2 regions of the Eubacterium sp. LMAG:50 genome follow, and region 2 is predicted to be linked to the other one. Evidence: riboswitches for the same ligand, from Rfam matches in the RefSeq annotation. Region 2 holds a riboswitch; the other holds the start of a gene.

Region 1 (6,085 bases), on a different contig from region 2:
ATCTATAGGTTTAAACGACCAGCCTTTTTGCTTAATAGCTACCTGTGTGCCTTCCCCACAGTCTATCAATATATTACTTCCATTATATCTGCACATTAAAGCTGTAAGCCATCTTCTTGGAAGCGGCATCATTCCTCCTGTGCCTAACAAACATACATCCAGCATAAATTTCTCCACTTTCTATAAAAGAATTTTTTTAATAATTCTTTTAATACTCTTGTTAACTCTATGTTGTATAATAGCACAAAGACTTTTTTATGAAAAGGATGTAATTTTTTATACCTGTTCTAACGTATAGTAATCATCCTCTACTGAAATATATTCTGTAACGTCAACCGGATATTTAAATAACGTAGTTATCGAATCATAACATTCTTCACATAAATCCATTGTATGCATCTGTAAATCCTTATTAGAAAAATAACCCCATTTTCCCTGTAATCTAATTATTCCTTCCGTAACTATTCCATTTGTCATCTGCATTTTCTTTCCACATTTATGACAAAAAATTTCATATTTACCTTTGCTATTCATCTTTTTCATATTTTTAATCCTTTCTTTTGATGCAATCATCATATTATTTTTTTCGACAAAAAAATAGTGGAAACCTTTGGCATTCCACTATCTAGAAGTATATTTATATTTTTAATAGCATTATAATTGCATCTTCTACCGGATGTTTATAGTATTTTTTTCGTTTTGTAATACTTTGAAATCCAATTTTTTCATATAAAAATATTGCGGCTTCATTACTTTCTCTAACTTCAAGCATTATTTCCTTAATTTGTTCACTTTTAGCATCTTTAATAGCCTCTTTTAGCAACTGCTTAGCCACACCTTTTTTTCTCTTATCTTTTTTTACAGCTACATTCGTAATATCAGCGGAATTCATAACCTTATAAACGCCACAATATCCTATAACCCCTTCTTCCTCTATAGCGACATAAAATGCAGTATTATCTAATTCTAGCGAATCTTTAAATGCTTTTTGTGACCACGGAACAGAAAATATGCTCTCTTCAATCTCCGCTACCTGGGCTATATGCTTTTCGCTCATCTTTTCTATTTTTACCATATTACCCTTATCCTTTATCTCTATAAAACCAAATTATGAAAACTGTTTTATTTTTTCTTCCTTCTTTTGCTTTTCAAGCATTTCCCTTTCAGCCTGTGAAAGTCTCAAATAATCAGGTCTATGTTCACTAGCCTCCTCTATTTTTCCATTTTTATAATATATTTGTGCCAAAGCTGCAAGTGACGATGCTCTTTGTCTGTTCATATGGCATGGGGCATATAAATGCTCAGTTTTCATTTTTTCATCTATAATTTCTCTATATGCAGGCACTCCATCTCCCAAGAACATTACTGTTTTTCCTATCTTATCTAGCTCATCAATCAAATCCTCTACAGAAATTGCGCACTGTTCTTTTAATATTTTCATATGTGTCTGTTCAAAGTAATATATTCCAGTGTATACCTGTTGACGTCTTGCATCCATAATCGGACAAATAATATAATTGCTGGAATAAAAATTATATGCCATAGCATCGATTGTCGGTACATTTATTATCGGCTTATTAAGTGCTAATCCAAATCCTTTTGCTGTAGCGCTTCCTATACGTAGTCCGGTAAATGAACCCGGTCCTCCTGTTATTGCTATAGCGTCTATAGTTTCCATGTCCAATTCTATCATTTTGCTAATTTCATCTATCATTGGCAACAATGTCTGCGAATGTGTCTTTTTAAAATTTATTGTATATTCTGCCGTTAATATATCATCTGTTACCACTGCAACTGATGCCACTAACGAAGAACTGTCTATTGCTAATATTCTCATCTTTATTCCACCGTTATCTTTCTATAATCTAATCCTTTTTCTAAATTCTTTTCTATCAAAACTGTTGATGCATTGTCAGGAATCAGTTCACTTATGAGTTTCGACCATTCTATCAGACATACTCCTTCTCCAAAGAAATAATCCTCATATCCTAATTCATACATTTCCTCAGGGTCACCAATTCTATATACATCAAAATGATACAACGGAATCCTGCCTTCTTCATATATTTGTACAATTGTAAAAGTTGGACTATTTACGCATTCTTTTATGCCAAGTCCGCTTGCAAATCCCTGTGTAAAAACAGTCTTTCCAACACCTAAATCACCATTTAGGCAAATTATTTGTCCTGCTTTCGCAGATTGTCCTAACTTTCTCCCAATCTCAAAAGTTTCATCAGGCGAATTTGTTTCATATATCATAAATTTTATTCCTCTTTTCTTTTATGGCAAAACATATTGTAATGCCAGAGTCAAAAGGTCTAAGCCCATATGAGCTTTTCCTACACAACAAAAACATTTGCATAACAAACAGCAAATATTTGTCAAAACAAAAAGATATTGTTTATAATCACCACATAATTATAAACAATATCTTTTTACATTTCAATTTATTTATTTCTAGAGTTTTTTTATAAATGTGCTTATTCTCTTATATAATATTCCTGTTACAATTCCAACTATTATTCCTTTAAATACATTAAATGGTGCTACTGCAACCCAAACAAAGCTCCATTTATCTTTAATTATCGGATTTACTTTTGCTCCTTCTTCTATAATTGCTTCTAACGGCATAAACTTTTCATAAAACGGTAGCATTACATAATAATTAAGAATTGCGCCTGCAACTGCCATTAACACAATACCAACTACTATCCCTATGAATGCTCCCTTTTTAGATTTCTTAAATTTATATATTATTCCCGCCGGAACAACAAGGCAACATCCTATGCAAAAATTTGCCAATTCTCCAACATAACCTGTTGTTGTCCCTTTAAGTAATATTTTAAGCACAATCTTTATAGCTTCCATAATTATTCCTGATACAGGTCCCATAATAAATGTTCCTATCAAAATAGGTATCTCACTAAAATCAAGCTTATAAAAAGACGGCGCTATAAACACTACCGGAATTTCTATAAGGACCATGAGTATTGCAGCAATAGCCGCGAAAATAGCCATCAACGCTAAATTTTTTGTTGTAAATAATTTTTTCATTTAATTTTACTTCCTTTCTGAAAATTAATATATTATTTATACAGAGCAAAGAAAAAAAGCACCTGGTTCAGGTGCTTTTCATGAGATTATTAATATCATAATTATTAATCTTATTACTTCTCTCATCCAGACTTTACTGTCGGCTATGGAATCACACCATATCATGCCTTTCGGCTCGCTGGCTTATATGCATTGCATAAATACAGCCGGTAGGGAATTTCACCCTGCCCTGAAGAATTATATTTAATATACGGTTAAAAATATTATTAACACGGTTTTATTCCGCATCATATACTCTATTTACTGGTTAATGCCAATGAATCTCTTGTAGATTGCCTTTATTGCTACTTCAAAATCTTCTTCTTCAACACCAACGATAATGTTAAGTTCTGAAGAACCCTGGTCAATCATCTTAATATTTACTCTTGCATCAGCTAATGCTGAGAATAAAATTGCTGCAGTTCCTCTTGCACTCTTCATTCCTCTACCAACTACTGCTATAAGTGCAAGATTACTTTCGATATAAATCTGATCAGGATGTACTCTGCTCTTAATCTCGTCAATAATAGCTGTTTCCTTGCCTGCTAATGCTTCAGTTGCAATTACAACGCTCATTGTATCTACACCTGATGGCATATGTTCAAAACTTACATTACTCTTTTCTAATGCACGTAATACGTTTTTACCAAATCCGATTTCGCTATTCATCTTATCTTTTTCTATATTAATTACAGACATGCCTTTCTTACCTGCAATACCCGTAATAATATGATCGCAATGTTCAGCTGACTCAGAAACAATCATTGTTCCTCTATCTTCCGGCTGATTTGTATTTTTGATGTTTACAGGAATACCTGCTGCTCTAACAGGGAATATAGCATCTTCATGCAATACTGTTGCTCCCATATATGCTAATTCACGTAATTCTCTATATGTGATAGTCTTGATAGGTTCCGGATTGTTAACTATTCTAGGATCACAAATAAGACATCCGCTAACATCTGTCCAGTTTTCGTATAATTTAGCTTTAGTTGCTCTAGCAACTATTGATCCTGTTACATCAGAACCACCTCTTGAAAATGTCTTTATTGTTCCATTTGGCATAGATCCATAAAATCCAGGTATTACTGCCTTGTTTGTCTTAGCAAGCTTTGGTGCCAATTTTGCTTCTGTCTTAGTCCAGTCAAAATTACCCTGATCATCAAAGAAGATATATTTTCCTGCATCGATAAAATCAAATCCTAAATATTTTGCTAATACTTTACTGTTGAGATATTCTCCACGGCTTGCAGCGTAATCACGGCCTGCCATATGAGCAAATGCGCCTTTAATTATCTCAAAATCTTCATCAAGGCTAAAATCTTTTAATCCTAAGTCTGCAATAATATTGTTATATCTGTCTTTAATCATCTGAAAATATTCGTCAAAATTTTCGCTTTCAGATGCTAATTCATAGCACTTATATAACATATCTGTAACTTTAACATCTTCAATAAATCTTTTTCCAGGTGCAGATGCAACTACAAATCTTCTTTCCGGATCAGACAATATTATGTCTGCAACCTTTTTAAACTGTTTTGCATCAGCAAGTGAACTTCCACCAAATTTAACAACCTTTGTTTCTTCCATTTTCTTTCAATCCTCTCACACCGAATTACGGCCTTTATATTATATATGTTTTTTTATTATAAATTGCTATCAATTATTATTTACATAAACATTAATCTGTTAATGCAAATTTAACTTAATTTAATATCCCTTAATATTATTCTTCAATTCTTATTCTTGTAATAATATTCTCTAATTTTTCTGATGCAGCCTTAAATTCATCTTCTGACATCGGTCTTGTAACAAAACCAATTTCATTTTCAATTCCTGCATCTATGTATGTTACATTTTCAAACGCTTCTTCAATCTTATCTTTTTCATCACCTTCAACACGAACAAAGAAAGACTTTCTTGATTTGCCAAATTCTAATAATTCTAACTTTTCTTTATCCCATATAACTGTCACAGGAATATTCAAATGTCTTACAGCATCTACAACGTCTGATACAACTGCACTTGCTGTTGGAAGTTTTCCTGCGCCACTACCGATAAATACTAAATCACCAACCATGTTTCCTCTTACTAAGATTCCATTTACAACGCCTTCAACGTTAAACAATGGATGACTTGGTGATAATAATCTTGGTGTTACAGATGCAACTATTCCGTTTGCCTCTTTTTTACATTTTCCTAATAACTTTATAGATTTTCCCATAGCTGCCGCATATTTAAAATCTATATCTGTAATATTTGTTATTCCTTCTGTATATACATCTTCAAAATCAACTGATTTGCCATAAGCAAGTGATGCTAATATTGCTATCTTTCTAACTGCGTCAAATCCTTCTATATCTGCTGACGGATTACGTTCTGCATATCCTAATTCCTGTGCCTGTGCTAATACTGTCTGGAAATCTGCACCTTCTTTATCCATTTTTGTAAGGATATAATTTGTAGTTCCATTTAAGATACCTGCAATCTCACAAATTTCATCTGCTGTAATATGCTGATTTAACGGTCTTATAATCGGTATTCCACCTCCAACACTTGCTTCAAACAAGAAGTTTCTGTTGTGGTCTTTTGCAATCTGAATTAACTCTGCGCCATATTTAGCTACTAATTCTTTATTTGATGTACAAACACTCTTGCCTGCTAAAAGTGATTTTTTCACAAAATCGTAAGCTGGTTTTAATCCGCCCATAACTTCAATAACAATTTCAACTTCATCATCTTCCAAAATAGTATTAAAATCATGAACCAATACTGATTCACATGGGTCACCAGGGAAATCTCTAAGGTCTAAAACATATTTTACGTTTATCTCCTGTCCTGCTTTTTCCCCAATCAATTTTTTGTTTGTATCTAAAATTTCAAACACTCCGGAGCCTACTGTTCCGTATCCTAAAATTGCTACATTAATCATTATCTCTTCCTCGCTTGTTTCATTATCATTGCTTATTTGCATAACAAATTTATGTATACA
Region 2 (6,085 bases):
ACTTCATGAGAGTAATGCAGGATTATCCTAAAATTACAATGTATAAAACAGATAATCTTCATCCATCAGTAACAGGAAGTTATTTGGCAGCATGTACTATTTACAATACAATATTTGACAGAAGTCCATATGGAAATAAATATTTACCAAATAGTGAATATGATAAAGATAATTTAATATCAAAAGTTTCAATGGAAAATGCCCTTATAATGCAGAAAATTGCAGACAGCAGATTAAAAGTAGATAGTTATTATACAACAGTAAGTAAGGGACAAAATTCTAAATTAACAGCAACATTTACATCAACTCAGACAGATGAATCAGATACTACAGAAGATACTACTAAAAAAACAGAAGATGTAACAAAAACCTCAGATGAAAAAGAGACAACAGTTACTGATAAGAAAGATACTACACCAACATATACAAATAAAATAATGTGGGATGCTGTTGATGCAAACAGTATTTCAATCAACAGAATTACAGGTGAATTTACTGCATTAAAGGCCGGAAAATATCAGGTAATGTCAACAACAGACAGCGGTTTAATATGCTATTCAACAATTGATGTAAAACAGCCATCAACAGCTTTTAACATTAATGAAAGCAAGATTTTAAAAGTTGTAAGGGGATATGTAGGAAAATATACTACTACGATAGCACCTGATGATACAACAGATACAATTACATGGAAGAGTAATTATCCGGATATAGTTTCTGTTGATGCACAGGGAAATATACAGGCCAAAAAAGTAGGCATAGCAAAAATAACTGCTGTAACTACAAGCGGAATTAAGTCAGAACGTTATGTGCGTGTAAAGTTAAAGACACCAGGTAATGTTAAGCTGACAAAAAAGGTAAAAAAAGTTAAGAAAAAGAAAATATATCGTGTAAATGTAAAATGGAGTAAAAATACAAGGGCTACTAAATATTATGTATTCCGTAAAATGGAAGGCAAAAAGGTATTTAAAAGAGTCGCAACAACTACTCAGGCAAAATACATAGATAAAAATATTAAGAAAAATAAAACTTATTCTTACAAAATACAGGCGATATATTCAAATAGCAAACTTAACAGTGATAAAACAGCAGAGTATAACATAAAAGTTAAATAATAAAGTTTTAAGAATATTAGCAAATTATAAAAATTAATTATAAAGACCTCTAAAATGTGTAGATTATATACAAAAATCTGTTATTTTAGAGGTTTTTTACGTTAAAAAAATTAACATATATATATTAAAAAATGTTTAACAAAAATAGTTTATTGGAAATTTTGTTGACAAACAAAAACAAGGTGACTATACTTTAAGCAGAAATTAAATAAAAATTCTTCGGGGCAGGGTGATATGCATAAAGCATAAATTCCCAACCGACGGTAAGTGTACAGAGCGTAAAGATGCACGAGTCCGTGACCTGCGAAAGCAGCTGATTTGGTGAGAATCCAAAACCGACAGTATAGTCTGGATGGGAGAAGAATAGATGATGTAATTGTTCTTTATCAGGAATAAAATTAATCTGATTTTTAGAAATGTATTTAAATGATATGTAGTTTACATAACAATTAATCGGATTAAGATTTTGATAATAAATTACTAATAACCATACGCAATTAGGAATATGTAATGAACAGAATAATATACATTTGTATTTGTGCGAAAGCCCCTTTGAATGAAAGGAGGCTTTTTTTTGAACCCAAAATACATGAAAAGAGCTATTGAATTAGCAAAAAAAGGCATAGGTTATACAAATCCAAATCCTATTGTAGGATGTGTTGTGGTAAAAAATGATGAAATTATTTCGGAAGGCTATCATGAAAAGATAGGCGGATTTCATGCTGAGAGAAATGCATTAACAAATTGTAAGGAGGATACAACAGGAGCAGAGCTTTATGTAACGCTTGAACCGTGTTGTCATTATGGAAAGACGCCACCATGTACTGAAATTATCATAGAAAAAAACATAAAAAAAGTTTATGTGGGGAGTATGGATCCTAATAAACTTGTAGCAGGAAAGGGAGTAAAAATTTTAGAAGAAAATGGAATTGAAGTTGAGTGCGGAGTATTAAAAGATGAATGTGACAAATTAAACGAAGTATTTTTTCATTATATTACAAATAAAACACCTTATGTTGTAATGAAATATGCGATGACGATGGATGGAAAAATAGCGTGTGAAAATGGTGATTCAAAATGGGTTACAGGTGAAAAGGCAAGAGAAACCGTTCAAAATATGCGAAAAAAGTATATGGGAATAATGGTTGGAATTAATACTGTATTAGAAGATAATCCAATGTTAAATTGCAGAATAGAAGAAAATGTTAATCCAATAAGAATTATATGTGATTCAAATTTAAAAATACCATTTGAAAGTAATATTGTTAATACGGCAAATAAGATACAAACAATAGTTGTTTGTACAAATAAAGCTGATAAGGATAAGCAAAGGTGGTTAGAGAACAAGGGGATAGAAGTAATAAGACAAAAAGTAAAAGGAAGAGTTGTTTTATCCGATCTTATGAAAATATTAGGGGAGAAAGGAATTGACAGCATATTGCTTGAAGGTGGCGGAACACTTAATGCACAGGCACTAAAAGAAAACATTGTAAATAAAATCTGTTGCTTTATAGCACCAAAGATTGTAGGAGGTGCAAATGCAAAATCTCCAATTGAAGGAAAAGGTGTCGAAAAAATGATGGAAGCATATAACTTAAGAAATTTAGAAATACAAAAAATAGGAAATGATATTATGTTAACCGGATATTTAAAATAAAGGAAATAAGTCTAAAAGAAATATCAGAGGAAAGGAGATATACGTATTTTATAAAATACATAAAAATAGTAAATGTTTACAGGAATTATAGAGGAAACAGGTCAGATAGAATATGTTAACAGCAATAGTGAGAAATATCAGATTGGAATTAAATGTGAAAAGGTTTTAGAAAAAACAGTAGTTGGAGACAGCATAGCAGTTAACGGCATTTGCCTTACAGTCACAAAAATGTGGAAAAATGGATTTGAAGCGGATGTGATGTCAGAAACATTGAAGAGAACAGGGCTAAAAGAAAGTAAAAAAGGTACGTGTGTAAATCTTGAGAGGGCCATGGCAGCTGATGGACGATTTGGAGGACATATTGTTAGTGGGCATATAGATGGAACCGGACTGATAAAAAACATACGAGAGGAAAGAAATGCAGTATGGTATGAGATATTTGCAGATAAAAAGACCATAAAATATGTGGTTGAAAAAGGGTCCATTACAATTGATGGAATAAGTCTTACAGTAGCGTATGTTGATGAAAAAGGATTTAAAGTATCTACAATACCACACACAAGAGAAAGTACAAATCTAAAGGATAAAAATGTTGGGGATACGGTAAATCTCGAGTGCGACATCATAGGAAAATATGTAGAAAAGCTATTAGGCTATTCAGAATGTAATGAAAAGAAAGAATCAAAAATTACAGAAAGCTATTTAATAGAAAATGGATTTTAAAGAAAGAAGGAATATAAAATGAGCAAAACAATAGGAACAATAGAAGAAGCAATTAAGGATATAAAAGAAGGAAAAGTTATTTTAGTAATAGATGACCCTGATAGAGAAAATGAGGGGGATTTGGTATGTGCAGCAGAATTTGCAACAACTGAAAATGTAAATTTTATGGCAAGTTATGCAAAAGGACTAATTTGCATGCCTATGGAAGAAGAACTGTGTGAAAAACTTGACTTGGAGCAAATGGTAAAAGTTAATACTGATAACCACTGCACAGCGTTTACAGTTTCAATTGATCATGTATCAACTACAACAGGAATATCAGCGGTCGAAAGAGGAATTACGGCGAGAGCAATTGTAGGCAAAGATGCAAAGCCGGAAGATTTTAGAAGACCGGGCCATATGTTTCCACTTAAAGCAAAAAAAGCAGGAGTATTAGAAAGAACAGGTCATACAGAAGCTACAGTTGACATTGTAAAATTAGCAGGACTTAAACCTTGCGGATTATGCTGTGAAATAATGAGAGAAGATGGAACAATGATGAGAACAACAGAACTTCTTGAATTTGCACAGGAACATAATCTTACGGTAATTACAATTGCTGATTTGGTTAAATACAGAATGGAAAGAGACAGTTCAGTAAAAAGAGAAGCGGTTGCAAAGATGCCAACGAAATATGGAAACTTTAATATCGTGGGTTATCAAAATAAAACAACAGGGGAACATCATGTTGCATTAACTATGGGAGATGTAGGAAATGGAGAGCCTGTTCTTTGCAGAGTACATTCGGAATGTCTTACAGGAGATGTATTCGGTTCTAAAAGATGCGATTGTGGACAACAGCTTGAGAAAGCAATGGAGATGGTTGCAAAAGAGGGAAGAGGAATAATACTTTACTTAAGACAGGAAGGAAGAGGAATTGGATTAATAAATAAACTTAAAGCATATGAGCTTCAGGAACAGGGATTAGATACAGTAGATGCAAATCTAAAACTAGGATTTCCGGCAGATATGAGAAGCTATGGAATGGGAGCACAGATTTTGGCAGACCTTGGAGCAAAAAAACTAAGAATTATGACAAATAATCCGGCAAAAATTACAGGCTTGTCAGGATATGGAATAGAAATAGTTGAAAGAGTTCCGATACAGATAGAAGCACAAAAATATGATGAATATTATTTGAGAACAAAGCAGTTAAGAATGGCACATATGACAACTTACTAAGATTATTTGCTGAACCCGATTTCTTAAATTTAACGAAATAACGCTCGCGCTGCTTGCCGCTCGTAGCGGTTCTAAAGTTTTAGCACACAGCCTGACTTTGTAACTTACAGTTTCAAGTCAGGCTATGCACCAAAGCTTTGAACCGACGGCGACAAATGCTATTTCTTTTAAATTTAAGAAATCTGGTATAAGCAATTTAATGTTAAGTGTAATAATGTCAGAACTTATAATTTAAACCATACTTTAAAAAACTGACATCAAAATATATTATACAAGAGGAGATTTAAAATGAGAACTTTAGAAGGAAAATTAGTAGCAGAAGGATTAAAAATTGGTATTGTAGCAGCAAGATTTAATGAGTTTATTGTAAATAAACTTGTAAGCGGTGCAGAAGATGCATGCGTGCGACATGGAGTTAATGATGACGATATTACATTAGCGTGGGTTCCGGGAGCTTTTGAAATACCTGTAATAGCAAAGAAAATGGCTCAGTCAGGAAAATATGATGCAATTTTATGCTTAGGAGCAGTAATTAAAGGCTCAACAGATCATTATGATTATGTATGCGCAGAGGTAAGTAAAGGAATTGCAATGGTTGGAATGGAAACCGGAGTACCTACAATGTTTGGTGTATTAACAACAGACAATATTGAGCAGGCAATAGAAAGGGCAGGAACAAAAGCAGGAAATAAAGGATTTGATGTTGCATGCTCTGCAATTGAAATGGCGAATTTAAATCGCATGCTGTAAATTATGTAATTATTATGGTAGGCTTGCGTAAAATATAATAATTCATTTAATAATAAAAGGAAAAATTAAGTGCTAAATTATATTTGGGCAGGCATGATTATAATGTCAGTGCTTTATGGAATGGCAACAGGCAGGATGGAACAGGTAGGAAATGGAGCAATAGAATCCACAAAAGAAGCAGTTAGTATGTGCATTACAATGCTTGGAATTATGAGCATGTGGATGGGATTTATGAACGTGGCATCAAAAAGTGGAATAATAAAAAAACTGGAAAAAATACTTGAACCGATTATTATGTGGCTATTTCCGGGTTTACCTCATAACCATAATGCAAGAGAACCGATAGTAACCAATATAATTGCAAATATATTAGGTTTGGGATGGGCGGCAACACCGGCAGGACTAAAAGCAATGGAGGCATTGGCAGAAAATCCATTAGAACAGAGTGGATACGTATTAAGTGAAAATAAATCAGAGATAAAGAGGCAAAGAAAAAGAAAGTGTACATTTCCAAAGCATATTGCAACTGATGAAATGTGCACTTTTTTAGTATTAAATATTTCTTCACTTCAAATTATTCCTGTAAACATTATTGCGTATAGAAGCCAATATGGTGCAG

The links. A riboswitch is a leader RNA that binds a small molecule or an ion and turns the genes downstream of it on or off. The one in region 2 is predicted to bind FMN.
Region 1: linked by a shared signal. The riboswitch ahead of CCC31_RS12115 (ECF transporter S component) and the one ahead of ribD (bifunctional diaminohydroxyphosphoribosylaminopyrimidine deaminase/5-amino-6-(5-phosphoribosylamino)uracil reductase RibD) in region 2 are both predicted to bind FMN.

The regions. Positions count from the first base shown of each region.
Region 1 is NZ_NALP01000008.1:75,614-81,698, reverse strand. It holds gene CCC31_RS12140 (ribonuclease Z) at 1-165, opposite strand, end outside; gene CCC31_RS12135 (hypothetical protein) at 277-543, opposite strand; gene rimI (ribosomal protein S18-alanine N-acetyltransferase) at 638-1,075, opposite strand; gene tsaB (tRNA (adenosine(37)-N6)-threonylcarbamoyltransferase complex dimerization subunit type 1 TsaB) at 1,109-1,837, opposite strand; gene tsaE (tRNA (adenosine(37)-N6)-threonylcarbamoyltransferase complex ATPase subunit type 1 TsaE) at 1,840-2,259, opposite strand; gene CCC31_RS12115 (ECF transporter S component) at 2,458-3,054, opposite strand; FMN riboswitch at 3,165-3,295, opposite strand; gene CCC31_RS12110 (aspartate kinase) at 3,355-4,683, opposite strand; gene CCC31_RS12105 (homoserine dehydrogenase) at 4,820-6,025, opposite strand.
Region 2 is NZ_NALP01000007.1:506,079-512,163, forward strand. It holds gene CCC31_RS07535 (DUF4886 domain-containing protein) at 1-1,115, shown strand, start outside; FMN riboswitch at 1,327-1,483, shown strand; gene ribD (bifunctional diaminohydroxyphosphoribosylaminopyrimidine deaminase/5-amino-6-(5-phosphoribosylamino)uracil reductase RibD) at 1,672-2,772, shown strand; gene ribE (riboflavin synthase) at 2,845-3,495, shown strand; gene CCC31_RS07550 (bifunctional 3,4-dihydroxy-2-butanone-4-phosphate synthase/GTP cyclohydrolase II) at 3,514-4,716, shown strand; gene ribE (6,7-dimethyl-8-ribityllumazine synthase) at 5,005-5,466, shown strand; gene CCC31_RS07560 (nucleoside recognition domain-containing protein) at 5,536-6,085, shown strand, end outside.